2 regions of the Bombilactobacillus sp. ESL1187 genome follow, and region 2 is predicted to be linked to the other one. Evidence: a T-box and tRNA genes for the amino acid it is inferred to sense, from the RefSeq annotation. Region 2 holds a T-box; the other holds one or more tRNA genes.
What was found. A T-box is a leader RNA that pairs with one kind of tRNA and senses whether it is charged. The one in region 2 lies ahead of leuS (leucine--tRNA ligase), so its partner is inferred to be a tRNA-Leu.
Positions count from the first base shown of each region.

Region 1 (9,291 bases), 140 kb from region 2:
TCTTCCTTTTCTTTTCTAAATTACAGTCTCAATTATAGCAAACTCCCGCGGACAATCCAGCCACACGAAAAGAATATCTATCATACAATCGCAAAAATTATCCACAAATTTTTCAGTGCGTCTAACTCCCAATATTTAGCATCTTCTGCAGCTGTTAATGCCAAACAAAGAGGTTGGGCTAAAAGTCAGCTGACAGTTCAAGCTGAACTGAACTGCTGGCTTTTTCAATTCAATCAGCTTAATGATCACATACAATCATTAAGCTGATTGACCCCAACCTTGATTTATTATTTTTTATTTTCAAACAAGTCAGCTTTGTCAAACAGCACTCTAGTTTAAGCCCACCCGGGTAAAAATTTCATCAATATGTTTTAAATGCCAGTGATAATCAAAGGCTTCATCTAAATCAGCGGGACTCAAATACTGCATAATTTGCTCATCAGCTTCTAGTAACGGCCGAAAGTCCACATGCTCTTCCCAAACTTGAGCCGTCTTGGGTTGCACCAAATCATAGGCTTGCTCCCGACTTAACCCCGCATCAATTAACTTCAACAACACGCGTTGTGAATAAATCAAGCCATGCGTAACATTTAAATCAGCAGCCATTTTATCTTCAAAAACGGTTAAATTGCTTAAAATTTTAGTAAAACGTTGTAACATATAGTCCAAAATTTCCGTGGAATCTGGCAAAATAATCCGTTCCGCTGAGCTGTGCGAGATATCCCGCTCATGCCACAATTCAATATCTTCTAGTGCGGTAAAAACATGTCCTTTTAAAACACGTGCTAAACCCGTAATATTTTCTGAACCAATCGGATTACGCTTATGAGGCATCGCTGAGGAACCTTTTTGTCCTGGCGCAAAATGTTCCTCGACTTCGCGCACTTCAGTGCGTTGTAAATGTCTAATTTCTAAGGCAAAACGTTCTAAGGAAGCCCCAATCAAAGCCAACGTCATGATATATTCAGCATGCAAATCACGCGGTAACACTTGTGTAGAAATTTCCTGCGCTGTCAAACCTAATTGGGCACACACCATTTGTTCGACTTCGGGAGGCACGTTAGCAAAGGTCCCTACCGCACCACTGATCTTCCCGGCTTGAATGCCTTGAGCAGCATGATCAAACCGTTGTAAATCGCGTTTTAATTCTGAATACCAATTGGCCAATACTAAGCCAAAGGTGGTGGGTTCAGCATGAACACCATGAGTCCGGCCCATCATCACCGTCGTTTTATATTGTTGCGCTTTTTGAGCCACTACGTGTAACAACTCCACTAAATCTTGGCGCAACAAAGTATTAGCTTGTTTTAACAAATAGCCATATGCTGTATCGACAACATCTGTCGAAGTAACCCCAAAGTGAATCCACTTTTTTTCTGGACCTAAGCTTTTGGAAACAGTCCGTGTGAAAGCTACCACATCATGCTTCGTAATTTTTTCCATTGCGATAATATCCGCTACTTGAAAGCTAGCGTTGTGTTCAATGGCAGCTAAATCAGCATCCGGAATTTTTCCAAGACGATTCCAAGCCCGGTCAACGGCAATTTCCACTTCTAACCACGCCTGATATTTATTTTGTTCACTCCAAATTTGGGCCATTGCTGGATTCTGATACCGTTTGATAACCATGAACTTCTCCTTTATCCCTTAACTGTAAAGCTACCACTATTTTTTAAATCTGCCACAACTTTGTGGCGTTCACATAATTGAGTAATTGTTGTTCATTTTCCGCAAAAACCACTAAAGTTCCAACTTCTGTTTGGTCTGTGGCAGACGAATAGTCACGATGATTAAATTTTAATTGCCATTGTGGATGTTGCTGAATCAAAGCCACCGCTGTGGACAAATGCTGTTTAGTCACCTGTAACTCACAGCCATTCATCCAGGGGGTTAAGTTAGGCAGGGGCCAATTACACAAACTGCGGATTAACAATTCTTCCTGAGAGGTTTGCGTCACCGCTGCAAAAATTTGCGCCGAAAACACAGTTCCCGGATATAACCGTTCAACATAGAGCATTCCCGAATGAGTAGTACACAATTTAATCGCAAACAAGCCTTGATAATGCAAATGACTGCCAATGGTTTGGGCAATTTCTTGCACTTCTTGTTTCAAAGCGACTTCATCAGTTTTCGTAACTAAAGCCGTTTTCAAGCCTTGCGGGCGTGTAACCTTGATCAACGGATAAGTTTTAATGTCGCCCGTGTAATCTTTCGTAACCATGGCAAAGACTTCTTGATGAATATCGACCAATGATTCCAAAATAAAGGAGCCTTGTGGCAATTGATAATTGTCAATTTGTGCTTGATTATAAAATGTTTCTTGAAAGTCAGGATCCACCGCGCGTTGAATCGGTTTTAAAAGACATGGAAACCCAATTTCTGAAACAGCCATTTGTAAGTCAGCTTTATTCACAACCGTGACATACGGAGTAATATTCAAATTATGTTCGTTCAAAAAGCACCGTTCTAAATAACGATCTTGCATCAAATCAAGAATTTCAGTACCTTGAACTAATTTTTCCGGCTGGGCTAATTGTTGCGGATCAGGTAATTCGATCTGACTATCATTATATAAAACTAAATCCACAGCTTGAAACAAGCGTTCTAACAATTCTAAGTTGTGGTAATCACCCACGATTAATTTACTAACAACATTAGTCCATTGCTTCGGCTGGTCAGTCAAAACTGTCACCTGAAAGCCCATATTTTGCGCTTGAATGGCCAATTGCTGATCACTACTACCACCATGAATAATTCCTAATTTACTGTTCGGTTCCATAAATTCCATGCTTAATTCTGCCTCATTCTTCTGCAAAAATTACCTTTCCGTTCTCAAAACCACTGATTCTAGCTAAGGACAGAATCGGAATCTGCTGTTCATCAATCAGCTGCCGCCCTTTTTGGAAAGTCTTTTCAATGACAATCCCAATTCCTTCTAACGTCGCCCCTGCTTGTTGAATAATCGTGGTCAAGCCGGAAACTGCTTGTCCATTAGCCAAAAAATCATCCACAATTAAAACGTGATCTTGAGCAGTCAAAAACTTTTTAGCAATACTAATTTGATTAGTTTCTTTTTTAGTAAAGGAGTAAACATCCGCAACATATAAATCCGAACTCATTGTAATAGAACGATGCTTCCGAGCAAAAACCACTGGCTTTTGAAAAGCAACGCCCGTTAAAACGGCGGGCGCAATTCCCGAAGATTCAACAGTTAAAATTTTGGTAATCGGCAATTTTTGAAAATGCTGATAAAAAGCCTGACCCATTTTTTGCATTAACAGCGGATCAATTTGATGATTTAAGAAACTGTCAACTTTGAGCACATCTCGTCCTAAAACTCGACCATCCTGCTTGATTCGTTCTTCTAGTTCACGCATTGTGGTGCCTCCCTAAGCTTTACTTTAAGATTACCATTATCACTGCATTAGTGAAATACTTTAATTTATTTGGTATCATATTCATCTAAATTATAAGTTTGAATAATTTTGATTAGTTTTTTAGCATAATCTGGATCTGTAGCATAACCATCTTTTTGCAAACTTTGTGCCGCCTCGACATAGTTGTCAGCCGCTAGTACTTGCTGGTATTGCTGCTTATTCCAAGTAGTACCGTTTGCCAACAATGCATCATGATCGGCAATGGATGCTTCAAAATTAGTATAAACCTTAAAACGGGCGGTCACTGTGACCCACTGTCCATTTTGGTACTCTTGAGTTTGCAGTTCTTGCGACTCTTGGGGATTGTCATCTTTCACGCCAAACAAATTATGATAATCACTAGCCAAACTACTTTGCCCCCAATTACTTTCCAAAACAGCTTGGGCCAACGTCACACTTGGTAATACATGATACTGTTGCCCGTATTTCACAGCCGCTGGTGCTAACTTTTTAATAAATTGCTGTTTTTGCCGAAATTGATTCTGTACTTGAATATTCGGCTGCGAGTTCACAACTTCTTGTCGCCAATGATTAATCATTATGACCGCTAAAACAAATCCACAACCTAAGATTAAAATTGCCACCAAGCCATTCGCAAAATTATTTTGCTGAGTTGCCCGGCTACGCCTTTTTGCCAAATTTTTCACCGATATCTTTCTCATAATTATGATAACATGCACCCAAGATTTATGTAAAAAAAAACCAGCCCGTGGGCTGGTCAGCACTAAGAGTTTAAGCTTAGTCTTTGTTAACGTTAACTGCTTGTGGTCCACGATCACTTTCTTCGATATCGAAAGTAACTGATTGACCTTCTTCAAGAGTCTTATAGCCTTCACCGTTGATAGCGGAGAAATGTACGAATACATCACTACCATCTTCGCGAGTAATAAAACCATAACCTTTTTCAGCGTTAAACCATTTTACTGTTCCATGTTCCATGTGAACATCCTCCTCAAAACACTTTTTGCATTTCTTTGTGGCCGATATGGAAGTTAGTTACACATGAACCATCGAACCATAACCATTCAAAAACACGTCTTTATATTAACATGCTAACAAAAGATAATCAATCAAGTTTTGCTAAATTTATTAAATTTATTTTAATATGGAAAGCATACTTTAAACAGCGCTTTGCGCTCCTAGAGCCTAACAAGAACCACTTCTTCACATTAAGAAACCAGCAATCAAAAAATTAAAAAATCTAGTAAAGTGAATAATATTCTTATCCAAATTGTCGTAGTGCCACTTGTTTAAATATTCGCCAAAAATTGAGTATTAAGCGATTTTTGTTCAATCATTTTCATATATGACAACAAAAAAAGTAGCCGTAGCTACTTTAATTAAGATGCGGGTAAGAAGACTCGAACTTCCACGGAGATAATTCTCCACAAGATCCTTAGTCTTGCGCGTCTGCCAATTCCGCCATGCCCGCAAAAACAATACTCATTCATCATAATATGAATGGGCAAATTTTGCAAGCAACTGCGGCAAAAATAAATTATCATCAATTAACACAAATCTTTTATTTTTATGAGGCAACTGGCATCTAACTCCAATTGGGAGCTGGAACAAAAAATCTTAACCTAAGCGCTGTAAACACTTAGCAATCTCAGCCGTTGCTTGGTCTTGATCTTGTTCAGACTGCTGAAATTGATCCAAGTCCACCGTACGATTATCTTTCATACTATCAATCATTTGCTGGCAAGCTTGAACATAAGCTTGATAGGCTTGAACTAAATTCATATGAATGCCCATAAAACGTGCTGGAGCTCTTAAATCGGCTAATTGTTGGGTTAATTGGGCATATTCATCAGTCCCATGCTGAAAATCACCCTGAATTGCCAAGTAATGAGCAGATTGCATTTGCTCTAATTCGTTTTTTTGCAAAGCCGTTTTAATTTCTTGAAACTTAGGATTCAACTCTTCTTGAATTTCCTGCGTCCGTTGTAAAACATCATTTAATGTTTGTGCATACTTGATTGCCCGCTGTTGTGCTTTATTAACCATGTCTTTGCCTCCTTAAAATTGATCAAAAACTGTATACGGCAACTGCCGCTTATGAGCAGTCTTCAAATACCAATTTTCAATCTTTTGGGCCGCTGCTGCTGTGACTTCTTTGCCTTCCAAATAATCATCAATCTCTTGATACGTTACCCCCAAAGCAACTTCATCAGCTAAGCCTGGCCGACCATCCTCTAAATCAGCCGTCGGGGTTTTAGTATATAAATTGGCCGGGGCTTGCAAGTATTGCAATAATTGACGGCCTTGGCGCTTATTTAACCTAAATAAAGGCGTAACATCGGCGGCACCATCACCGTATTTAGTATAAAAACCCGTAATATTTTCCGCGGCGTGATCGGTTCCCACTACAACGCCCTTAGTTTCACCAGCAATCGCATATTGTACAATCATCCGCTGGCGCGCTTTAATATTGCCCTTATTGAAATCACTAATGGCTAAGCCATTAGGTGTGATACTAGCCACGACTGCATCTACCGCTGGCTTAATATCCACCCGATAAGTCTTGTCCGGTTGAATAAAGTCTAAAGCCTGTAAAGCATCTGATTCATCAGCTTGTTGCCCATAAGGCAAACGAACGGCAATAAATTGGTAACTAGATTGGGGTTGTTCTGCTCGTAATTCACTAACAGCTAACTGGGCTAAGCGACCTGTTAAAGTCGAATCTTGACCACCAGAAATTCCTAACACTAATGTTTTTAATTGATTTTTTTGTAAAAAATGCTTTAAAAAGTCCACACTCCGCCGCACTTCTTGTTCAGGATCAATCTGGGGCGCAACTTTTTCAAAAGCAATAATTTCTTTTTGTAATGGACGCAATCTTAAAACCTCATTTCTCAAATACAATTACTTTAACACAGTTTGATAAATTTCACTGATTGTTTGAGCCAAACGTTCGTTAGAAAAATTGGCAGCACAATATTCATAATATTTCTGGCCCAAAGCGCGTAATTCATCTTTTTGCCACAAGTCATGAGCTTGAATTAACGCCTGTTTCAGGCTTTCAAAATCATTAATAGGGGTAATCCACCCCAGACCCGGTTGAACAGCTTGCGCATCCGAACCAGCATCACTAGCAACCACAGGTAAACCATTATTAGCTGCTTCTAGTAAAACTAGCGGAAAGCCTTCTGATAATGATGGTAGGACAAATAAGTCCGCGTTTTGGTAATACCGCTCTGTCTTGTCTTGAAAGCCGATAAACTCGACTTTTTGTTCCAAATCTAGTTCTTGTACTAAGTGTTCCAATTGGGGCCGCGAAGTTCCATCGCCCACTAGCTTTAAGCGCCAGTCGAAATCTAGCTCTGCTAAAACTTTTAAGAGTAATTGTTGATTTTTTACAGGCACTAAACGAGCAACATTCAATAGCGTAAACGGATCTTGTCGCGTCGTTTGGGGCGCTTTTTCGCGAAAATACATTGTATTAAAGACCGGCTTGATTTTGTCTGCGGCAATCCCCACTTGTTCTAAAATTGGCTTAAATTTAGCAGTTACTGGCATCAATAGCTCAGCTTTTTTCAAGGCCCGTAAATTTAAAGAAGTCATTAACTTCCCCTTGAAATTGTCAGCAAAATCCACATAAGGATCACTATGAACCGTAATGATCCACTTCGCATGCACATGTTTATAGATCAAACTCATTAAAAAATTAGCCCGGGGGCCATGCGTATTCACAATATCAATTTGATTATCATTAATGAACTTCTTGAGACGCCCGAGCACCCGCAAATCCAATTGCCCATCTTGGTTCATAATAGTGGTGGGAATTTGCCATTCATTTGCTAGATCAGAAACTGGCCCCCGTTCAAAAACTAAGAGCTGCGAATCAATATCTCGTTGATTCAAGCCCCGTAAAATATTAATAATAATCGTTCGTCCGCCGCCATTTTCATTCCCGGCGTTCACGTGTAAAGTTTTCATAAATTAAATCCTCACAATAAATTGTTAAACAAATCTAGTTATCGTAAACTAAAGGTATTAAAAAAGGAGTTTAGAAAAATTGCCAAAACAAATTAAAATCTTAGATTTGCCTTTTATTAGTACTACTAATCAAAATTTTATAAAGTTACTCCAGCAACGTATCACTAATCATCAAAATACCTTTATTGTTACTGCTAACCCTGAGATTGCAGTTTATGCTTACGATCATCCAGAATATCGCAAATTAATTCAAACAGCCGACTACATCACTCCTGATGGTATCGGGATTATTAAAGCAGGACAAATGATGCATCAACCACTCTCCGAACGAATTACTGGCTTTGATACACTTACTAGTTTACTAGAAATTGCCAATAAGTGTAGCCTAAAAGTATATTTATTAGGTGCTAAACCCGAAATTATTACTAAAACCGTCCAAAATATTCACCAAAAATATCCCCAACTAAAACTTGTCGGATCACATGACGGGTATTTTCAAGATGAACAACCCATTGTCCAAGAAATAAAACAAACTAAGCCTGATATCGTGGCTGTCGCTTTAGGGTTTCCCAAACAGGAAGAATTTATTTATCGCCACCGCCAACTGACGCCTGCAATTTGGATTGGCGTGGGAGGCAGTTTTGACGTCTTATCTGGAACGGTCAAACGCGCCCCGCAATTAATTCAAAACTGGCACTTAGAATGGCTCTATCGCTTATTAAGCCATCCTAGTCGTTTTAAACGTTTCTTAGCTTTACCGCGCTTTTTAAAATTAGTTAAGCAACAACATTAGCCCTGAAAATCTCTGAGTAGTTCCGCACTTAATAGTGTCCTAATAATATCTTTTTAATTTTTGTAACAGCATCATTACCTTTCAAATTACGCCAACGACGCAAAAAAATTCCGTTCCTAAATTAATTTTTAAGAACGGAATTTTTGATTACTTAGAAAAAGTTTTAGCTTTAAGGAAACATAACTTTAGTTTTTCGAGAAGCTAGATGTTGTGGTTTGGGTTTTTGTAAGACAAACAACAAGTATGCTGTGACCCAACCAAAATACATGCTAACTCCGGGCGCATTGAGAACATGCCCTGAAAAGATTGACATAAAAATTCCCAAGCCAAAGGCCACAAAATATAATAAATTGGTTTGAATTTTTGGTTGGAAAAAGTAACGGCAGAATTCAAACAATAAATAGAAGATAATGCCGACTAACGGCAAAATGGTAATCACAAAACCAATAATTCCAAATTGGAAGAAGAAGTCTAACCAATCCATCTCCACAGTTCGCGGATGCTTACGATAATTACCCCCGTAGCCCATCCCAAATAATTTTTGGGCCAAGGCAGATTTTTTATATTCATAACTATTTAGGCGATAATAATTGGTCCGGCCGCTTAATAACTTCGCTAGTAGCGGATTACTTAATTCCTTATTTTGCAATAAGAAACGCTCGTAATGATCCATATGCTTTCTGTGCTTTTTATCAGACAACATTTTCTTTTTATTTTGTTGATTTTCGCGAATAATTCGATTTTGAATCACACTATTATCATGAACTGGTGAATGCGGATAAATTGCTAAAACTCCCCCCAATAAAACGGCAATTAGAACCGTATTAATGATATTGGCAGCTTTTTTTTCATGCGTCACAAAGATTCGTATTAACTGCAAACAGAAGGCCGAAATGAGCGCTAAAATCATCCCATAGAAACAGCTTTTCGTTCCGAGCATTGTAATAGAATTGACGGATAGAATCACGCCGCCAAAGTACCAATAATTATGCTGCTGCTGAGATTTTTCTAGCGCATATAGCAAAACAATCGGAAAGGCAATTGCCAAAATTGCACTTAACTCATTGCCAGCATTAAACCAACCACTCGTTCCTAGTTTTCCCTGGGGATAGGTATGAAAAG
Region 1 is NZ_JBYLTZ010000001.1:1,216,266-1,225,556, reverse strand. Features, by position in the region: gene purB (adenylosuccinate lyase) at 331-1,629, opposite strand; gene AC3B5B_RS05725 (ATP-grasp domain-containing protein) at 1,673-2,788, opposite strand; gene AC3B5B_RS05720 (xanthine phosphoribosyltransferase) at 2,802-3,377, opposite strand; gene AC3B5B_RS05715 (glycoside hydrolase family 73 protein) at 3,443-4,084, opposite strand; gene AC3B5B_RS05710 (cold-shock protein) at 4,176-4,376, opposite strand; tRNA gene AC3B5B_RS05705 (tRNA-Leu) at 4,784-4,869, opposite strand; gene AC3B5B_RS05700 (hypothetical protein) at 5,016-5,444, opposite strand; gene nadE (NAD(+) synthase) at 5,457-6,275, opposite strand; gene AC3B5B_RS05690 (glycosyltransferase family 4 protein) at 6,303-7,376, opposite strand; gene AC3B5B_RS05685 (WecB/TagA/CpsF family glycosyltransferase) at 7,456-8,169, shown strand; gene AC3B5B_RS05680 (O-antigen ligase family protein) at 8,339-9,291, opposite strand, start outside.
Region 1: it has a tRNA-Leu gene. The T-box ahead of leuS (leucine--tRNA ligase) is inferred to sense a tRNA for this amino acid. The anticodon was not compared.

Region 2 (9,291 bases):
AAGGCTTAGCTACTGCATACATGCCTAAAGCTGCCGGTAACATAACTAAGAAAAACAATTGTAAGATATTACCAATTTGATCTTGAATTTCTTTTTGGTTATGACGCGAATAAGCTGCTGACAATAAGGGGATCGCAGTAACAGCCATCGCTGTTGATAAAGAAACCACAATCATAATTAATTTATTTGCATTAAAGGCAAATAGAGCATACATGGCATTCAATGTGTCTTTACTAAAATGTTGAAACGACGACATCATTGAATTAAACGTCGACTGATCAAATAATTGGAATAAGATAATGCCAGAATCCAGAATAATAAAAGGAACTGCTTGGCGAATAATTTCTCCAAAAAAATTCTGATGACGTGTATCAATTTCAAATTTACTTTGTCGTGATAGACGGCGAATTTGCGGTAATTGCTTTAAAAAGTAAATTACCAACACTCCTAAACCAAAGACCGCACCAATGAAAGCTGCAAAGGTCGATTGCGTTACGGCACTAACATAACTGCCCTTTTGCACCTTCATAATTAAATACGTTGCCGCTAACATATAAATTACGCGCGCCACTTGCTCAATTAATTGAGAAACCGCTGAAGGTGCCATTTGTGAATAGCCTTGAAAATAGCCCCGCATGAGACTCATCAACGGAATGATTAATAATGCAATCGCCAAGGCCCTTAAAACTGGAATGGCATTGGCATTGCCATCAGCAAACCAATCACTCAAAAGCGGTGCGCCAAAATACATCAGCGCTGCACTAATTATGCCCATCCAAGCCATGATTTTGATGCCTTGTTTAAATAACTGGTTTCCCGCCGCATACTCGTTTAAAGCATTGTAATGCGCAATTTGTTTGGAAATTGCCCCGGGAATACCCGCCGTCGAAATTATCAAAAACAGACTATAGATATTATAGCCCTTAGCAAATAGGGCATTGGCCAAGGTAGCCGTTAAAACGGAACCAAACCACATATTCCACGGAATGATATAAATAGCACCCAAGACTCGCGAAAAAATACTTCCCGCCGTCATCCAAGCTGAACCCTTAATTAAATCATTTTTGCCACCAGTTACCGCAGTTGTCACTGTATTCTCTTCGACATCTTGATCCATCAAATTGATCCTCTCTAAAATTGATGAATTATTATTTTACCACAAAATTCACAATTTTTTGCGGAACCACAATGGTTTTTACAATCTTTTTATCAGCAATAAATGATTGTGTCTTTTCATCAGCTAATGCTCTTTGTTCTAAATCAGCTTTGGAAATATCAACTGGCACCGTAATCTTATTTCTTAACTTACCATTAACTTGCAAAATAACTTCGACTTCAGCACTAACTAGATCTTCTTCATTGTAAGTTGGCCATTGAGCATAAGTGATGGATTCATCATGACCTAATTTTTGCCAAATTTCTTCAGCAATATGCGGTACGATTGGAGCTAACATTTTAATTAAACCTTCAGCGTAATCCTTTGGAAACTGATCTTGCTTTTGCACAGCGTTGACAAAAGTCATCATTTGCGAAATTGCCGTATTAAATTGTAATTTTTCATAATGCTCACTAACTTGTTTCACAGTTTCACTATAAATCTTTTTCAAATCAGCATTCGGCTGCTCGGTAATAAAATCAGTCCGCAAAGTGTTGTCATCATCTGCATTAATATATAAGCGCCAAACCCGCTCTAAGAAACGATAAGAACCAGCTAAGCCATCTTCACTCCAAGAAATGGAAGCATCTAACGGTCCCATAAACATTTCGTAAAGACGTAACGTATCAGCACCATATTCATCGACAACATCATCAGGATTAATAACGTTGCCTTTGGACTTCGACATTTTTTCGTGATTATTGCCCAAAATCATTCCTTGATTAAATAATTTTTGGAACGGTTCTGGTGTCGGTACAACACCTAAATCGTATAAGAACTTATGCCAAAATCTTGCATACAGTAAATGCAGCACAGCATGTTCGGCTCCACCGACGTATAAATCAACGGGCATCCACTGTTTTAATTTTTCATAATCAGCGATTGCTTCATCATTATGTGGATCTACATAACGCAAGAAATACCAAGAACTACCAGCCCATTGTGGCATTGTATTGGTTTCCCGCCGACCTTTGCGGCCATTTTTATCAACCACATTGACCCAGTCAGTCAAGTTAGCCAACGGACTTTCAATCGTTCCTGAAGGTTTAATATCATGTTCTGCTGGCAAACGTAATGGTAATTCATCTTCAGGAACTAAACTCGTGGTTCCATCTTCCCAATGAATAATTGGAATGGGTTCACCCCAATAACGTTGCCGTGAAAAGACCCAATCTCGCAAGCGGTAATTAACTTTCTTTTGGCCAACCTGATGATCTTCTAACCACGCCAAAACCTTATCAATTGCCTGCTGTTTATTTAAACCATTTAAAAATTCCGAATTGATATGTTCACCATCACCTGTATAAGCATGATCACTGACATCACCACCCGCAATGACTGCTTTAATTGGTAAATCAAACATTTTAGCAAATTCGAAATCCCGGTCATCATGTGCTGGAACAGCCATGATAGCACCCGTCCCGTAGCTAGCCAAGACATAATCAGAAATCCAAATTGGTAACCGATCGCCATTAATCGGATTAATAGCGTAAGCGCCTGTGAAAGCACCTGTTTTTTCAGTATTTAAATCGGTCCGATCCAGATCACTCTTTTTAGCAGTTGCTTCCTGATATTGTTGAACTTGTGCTTTTTGTTGTGGGGTAGTAATTTGATCCACTAGTTCATGCTCTGGAGCCATGACTACATAAGTAGCACCAAATAACGTATCTGGCCGTGTCGTAAAGACATTAAACGTTAAATCATGATCGGCAATCTCAAACTTAACTTCAGCACCGACTGACCGGCCAATCCAGTTGCGCTGCATTTCCTTAATATTTTCGGGCCAATCGATCAAATCTAAATCATCCAATAAACGATCCGCATAAGCCGTAATTTTGAGCATCCATTGTCGCATTGGCTTACGGTAAACTGGAAAACCACCACGTTCAGTTTTACCGTTGACAATCTCCTCATTAGCGACTACTGTACCTAAATCTGGACTCCAATTAACAGGAACTTTGGCTTCATAAGCTAACCCCTGTTTATACAATTGTTCAAAGATCCACTGTGTCCATTTATAATAATTGGGATCAGTAGTATTAATTTCGCGCTCCCAATCGTAAGAAAAACCTAGCGAATTAATTTGTCGCTTAAATGTATCAATATTTTGTTGCGTAAAATCAATGGGATTATGTCCAGTTTTCAGCGCATATTGTTCAGCGGGTAAGCCAAACGCATCCCACCCCATGGGATGTAAGACATTGTAGCCTTGCATCCGCTTCATCCGGGCAATAATATCGGTCGCGGTATACCCTTCTGGATGACCAACATGCAAACCTTTACCAGACGGATAAGGAAACATATCTAACGCGTAAAAGTTTTTCTTATTTGGATCTTCTGTTGTTTTAAACGTCTTATGTTCGGCCCAATAGGCTTGCCATTTTTTTTCAATAACGTTGTGATTATAACCCATAATTACCCTCCTACAAAAAAAGTCCCATTGCTATTGCAATAGGACGAAATTTACCCGCGGTACCACCTAAGTTTTATATATTAACTATATAACTCTCAAGTATTTAACGATACCCCGTGACTACTTACTATTAGTTCAGTAATCAAACTCCAAAGATGAGTTCATTAAAAAATATCTGTGAAATCACACTAACCTTCCACTCTCTGATAATCAATTTTTCAATTACTATTCCTTTGGTAAAAACTAATCTGACGCATATTATAAATAAAAATCACGCTAATTGCAACTAGTCTGACGAATTTTCAGTTGCAGCTTCCTGTGGCGAAACTTGAATTGAATTATCAGTAGCTGGGGTTGACTTAGTATTAGAAACTGCTTTAGCCTGCACAACTGGTGCTTTTTTAATAACAGCAGCTGGATCAGCATGATCTCCACTAGGAATTGTCCGTGAAAAATCAGTTTCATTTTTTGCATCCTTAGGCCGATTGCTTGGTTTAGTACTAGGGGCTTGCAATATTTCCTTGTTGGTATTAATTAATTCATTCAGGGAATTATTAACAATAACCGGTAAAGCCGGCGTTTGTGTTTCATTAGTAGCTGAAGCATCAGCTGCTGGATTTTGAAATTTATTTCTCACAATTACCGGGGCTTGTTGATTTTGATAAGTATTCCTTGTAGAATTATGGTTCACATTATTTGTGACTAAACTAACATTATTGACTACAATGTCATTGACACTTGGTTTAGTAGCATCAACTGGTTGATCAAAACGCGTTAGATTATACTTTTCAATCAAACTGTTCAATTTATCGGCATATGATGTATCCGTGGCATAACGCCCCGTTAAAAAGCTAGTAGCATCTTTATAGGAACTAGTTTTACTACGCCAAGCTCCAGAATACATGCCATTATCGCGCAGTAAACGAACGTAGTCTTCTAAGGACTCACGATAGGAGGGATACTTGCGAAAATTAGCTTGAATACCGTACAAATTACCACTGCCATCATCTTCTTGCGTGGCCATATTAACCGCTGATCCTTGAAAACTGCCTTTAACACCAAACAAGTTATAATTAGGCGCCTGGGCTAAAGTACTTGTCCCCCAACCGCTTTCTAAGAGTGCTTGGGCTAACATAACTGAAGCATAAAGATCATTATTATTGGCTAACTTTTGCGCCGATAAACCCAAATAATTTAAAAATGTTTGATCCCCATATCCGGACGATGTGACCACATTTTCCAAGTTATCAGCATCATTGACGTTAATTGTCACTTGATCAAAACTATCAGCATAACTCGTCACACTACTATGCTTTAAAGCATTTAATGCAGTTAAACAACTTAAGCAACTAATTGCAACTAGTTTAACTGATCTTTTTAAATGTTTTTTCATCAGACAGACCCCCTTTATTTGCGACTGAGATAAAAATATACTATGGTCTTCGTCCCAATCTCATTTATTAGTTAAACTTCCCACTACTTCAAGCTAATTATAGTCACCAATGAACTTAATCAATGCCCTTTCCGGTAAGATTTACCAAAAAATTAATTATTTTTTAGGAGATTATTAATGAAATTATCAAAACTATTACTTTTTCTTAGCATTTTCTTTATCTCTTGTTTTTTAATTTTGACAATGATGTTATTTCATCATCAACCAGCATTACGGCACTGTGATTTCTGGTTTTTTCAACACTTAGCTTTTTTAAGTGAACATAATCGAACCTTCTTCAAATACGTTACCACTATTGGTGCGCCCAAAGTCGTCTTTGGCCTAACTATCCTTATTAGCTTCATTTTAAGGAATCAACGCCAACGAATTTTTCTGCTTAGTAACGTAATAAGTAATTTATTATTAAATCAAGTTTTAAAAGCGCTCATTCGCAGACCTCGTCCCGACTTAAATCATCTCGTTCAAGCAACCGGCTTTAGTTTTCCTAGCGGTCATGCTATGGCTACCACTGCTTTAATTGGGAGTTTAATTCTCATCTATTACCAAACTACGAAAAAAAAGCAATTACCATTTTTCTTAATGGTAATTGCCTTCATCATTATTATCAGTCGTCCCATTTTACACGTTCATTATTTTTCTGATGTTTTAGCAGGTACCTGTTTAGCTAGTGGAATTACTCTGCTGATTTACCTTGGCTTTTTTGAAAATCCTTTAACAAATAATCACTATGGTCAAAGAAATTGAGAATAACTGCCACAATTAAAATGATAATTCCCACTACAAAAATCCAGTGCAAGCCTTCATAAACAATTTGTCTAGCTGGTGCTAAATATTGTTTCGCTAACAAATGCGCGGTCGAAGAATTAATCATTTGATCCAACATTTTAAAAGTTAAACCTGAATGTTGTTGTACTCCTTGTGCCATTTTTAGGTTCATCACAATTCCAAAGACGGAAACCATCAATGTTTGCCCCAAATTACGAGCTAACGTATTGAAACTGGTGGCTGTTCCCACTTCATCTGCTGTGACTACACTTTGCGAAGTAACCGTGGAAGTTGTAATCGACAAACCAAAACCAAAACCAACCACCGCAGAGATAATTAGAAAAATGCCAAAGGCCGTTTTTAACGGTAACAACAGATAACACCCACAGCCAACTACTAGAAAGCTAAGTGCAAATAACGTAATTTTATGCGGTGGATATTTGGCAATCATTTTACCGGAAATATAAGAACCAAATAACCAAACTACCGAACTAGGTGTAACCACAAAGCCCCCCATCGACGGCTTCAGTCCTAAAACGCTCTGCATCCAAATTGGCAAATAAGCGTCAAAACCAATCAAGAAACCAGAAATTAATAGAATCGACACATTTTGTACAACAAAAGTACGATTTTTAAATAATTTTAACGGCAAAATTGGATCTGCTTTTTGCCGTTCGACCTTCACAAATACAAAAGCACCTAATACGGCTGCTACTAACAAAATTAAACTAATTAGCCAAGCATGGGCATTATTTAAGTTCTGTAGTCCGAGCATTAAACAAACTAAGACGAACGTTAATAAGATAATACCTGGGAAATCAACCGGCTCACGCACGGCTTGACTGCGCTTAGGTTCATGCAAAAATAATTGAATCAAGAGAATTGTAATTAAACCAATGGGAATATTAATGGCAAAGACCCAATGCCAAGATAGTTGTTCAACAATAAAACCACCTAACAAAGGCGCCACAATTGAGGCAATTCCCCAGGCAGAACCATTTAAGCCAATCATATTGGCCCTTTTTTCTAACGGATAAATATCAGCTAAAACGGTATACGTCAACGGCTGAATTGCCCCAGCACCTAGTCCTTGTAAAACCCGTGACAAAATTAGTTGCAACATAGAATGCGAAATACAACATAAAAAAGAACCCAAGACAAAAATTAATAAACCAATATTTAATAAAATTTTACGACCATAGCGATCAGATAATTTACCATAAATCGGCGTCGTGACCGCGCTCATTAATAAATAGATTGAAAAGACCCAATTCATTAATTTCAAGCCATGTAAATCACTAATAATTGTCGGCATCGCCGTCGAAACAATCGTGCCTTCGACGGCTGTCATGAAAGTTGCTACAAAGACTGCAACCGTGACCCACTTAACGTTTGTTTTTTTTACTATTGAATTCACAATATCCCTACTTTTGAATAGCTTGCTGAATCGCTGTAACTTTGTCTAATTGTTCCCATGGTAATTGCACATCAGTGCGCCCAAAATGGCCATAAGCAGCCGTTTGCTTATAAATTGGCCGCTTTAGATCTAACATTTCAATAATTCCGGCTGGTCTTAAATCAAAGACTTCCCGAATAGCTTGCACAATTTGCGAATCACTATAATCACTTGTATTAAAGGTATTAACATTAATAGAAACTGGACGTGCTACCCCGATCGCATAAGCTAATTGAATTTCAATTTGATCAGCGACCCCAGCAGCAACTAAATTTTTAGCCACATAACGTGCCGCATAACTAGCTGAACGATCAACCTTAGTCGCATCTTTACCGGAGAAAGCTCCACCACCATGATGAGCAAAACCACCATAGGTATCGACAATAATTTTACGACCAGTTAATCCAGTATCACTACTTGGACCACCTAAAACGAAGCGTCCAGTTGGATTAATAAAGAATTTAGTTTCAGCATCCAATAATTCAGCTGGAATAACTTGTTTAATCACTTTTTCAATCACATCTTGCCGTAAATCAGCTAACTTGACATCCGGATCATGCTGCGTACTTAAAACAACTGTATCAACCCGTAAAGCTTTCCAGTTATCATCATATTCGACAGTAACTTGCGCCTTTGAATCTGGGCGTAAATAAGTCAATTCATGTTGTTTGCGGACCTGAGTCACCTTATAAACCAACTTGTGAGCCAAGATAATCGGCAAAGGCATAAACTCTGGTGTTTCATTGGTAGCATAACCAAACATCAAGCCTTGATCGCCAGCACCAATTTGATCTAGCGGATCAGTATCATTGTCTGAATCTCTTTTTTCTAAGGCGTCATCCACCCCTTGCGCAATATCAGGCGATTGTTGATCAACCGCAATAATCACGGCACAAGTATCAGCATCAAAACCGTAAGCCGAATCCGTATAGCCAATTTCACGAATCGTTTGACGTACAATAGCTTGCATATCAACGTAAGCGGTCGTTGATATTTCGCCAGCAACCAAAACTAATCCAGTGGTCACTGTAGTCTCACAAGCAACCCGTGCTTGCGGATCCTTAGCTAAAATAGCATCCAAAATAGCATCACTAATTTGATCAGCTATTTTATCTGGATGTCCTTCTGAAACAGATTCCGATGTAAAGAAATGACGTTCTTTTTCCATAAAAATACTTCCCCCTTGAATTTAGGTTACAGGTAAGCTAAATAGCCCCATCGGGAATTTAGTTAACTAAAATATGTTATCACATATTTAAAAACATTAATACTTAATTATTTATAAACATAATCACGAGTCATTGGCAAGCCAGTTCCAGAAGGACCCTTAGTTAACAGATATTGCACAACATCAATATGTCCGGAGGCAAAGGAAGCAGCACAAGCTTGTAAATACAAATCCCACATGCGACTAAAACGTTCGTCCATCATCTCAATGACTTCTGGTAATTTAGCTTGGAAATTATGATCCCAAATTTCAAGGGTTTTTTGATAATGTCTACGTAACATTTCAGTATCAGCAATTTGCAATCCGGAACCAATAATATTTTGGATATTTTCTGTTAAGCCGGGAATGTACCCACCTGGGAAAATCCACTTATCAATCCAGCCATTGGAACCACCATGTTGTGTTTGCATCGTAATTCCGTGAATCAACGCTTTACCATTGTCAACTAAGAAATCACTAACATCTTGGAAATAACCTGGCAAGTTTTCCTCACCTACATGTTCAAACATGCCCACAGAAACAATGTAATCCCACTGACGGCCCTTCAGTTCACGGTAGTCCGTCAATAAGATTTCTGCGCGATCTTGCAGACCTAATTTTTCAATCTGTGCAGTCACATATTTATACTGTTCTTCACTTAAAGTAATGCCCGTAACCTTTAAATCATATTTTTGTGCAGCAGTCAGCATTAAAGTACCCCAGCCACAACCAATATCTAATAACGTTTTGCCTGGTTGAGGATCTAACTTTTTCAAAATATGATTAACTTTATTCAACTGTGCAGTTTTTAAATCATCATCTTCATGTTCAAAATACGCAC
Region 2 is NZ_JBYLTZ010000001.1:1,360,357-1,369,647, reverse strand. Features, by position in the region: gene AC3B5B_RS06375 (putative polysaccharide biosynthesis protein) at 1-1,117, opposite strand, end outside; gene leuS (leucine--tRNA ligase) at 1,149-3,569, opposite strand; T-box leader at 3,606-3,813, opposite strand; gene AC3B5B_RS06365 (glucosaminidase domain-containing protein) at 3,856-4,962, opposite strand; gene AC3B5B_RS06360 (phosphatase PAP2 family protein) at 5,140-5,766, shown strand; gene AC3B5B_RS06355 (MDR family MFS transporter) at 5,696-7,204, opposite strand; gene metK (methionine adenosyltransferase) at 7,212-8,411, opposite strand; gene AC3B5B_RS06345 (class I SAM-dependent methyltransferase) at 8,519-9,291, opposite strand, start outside.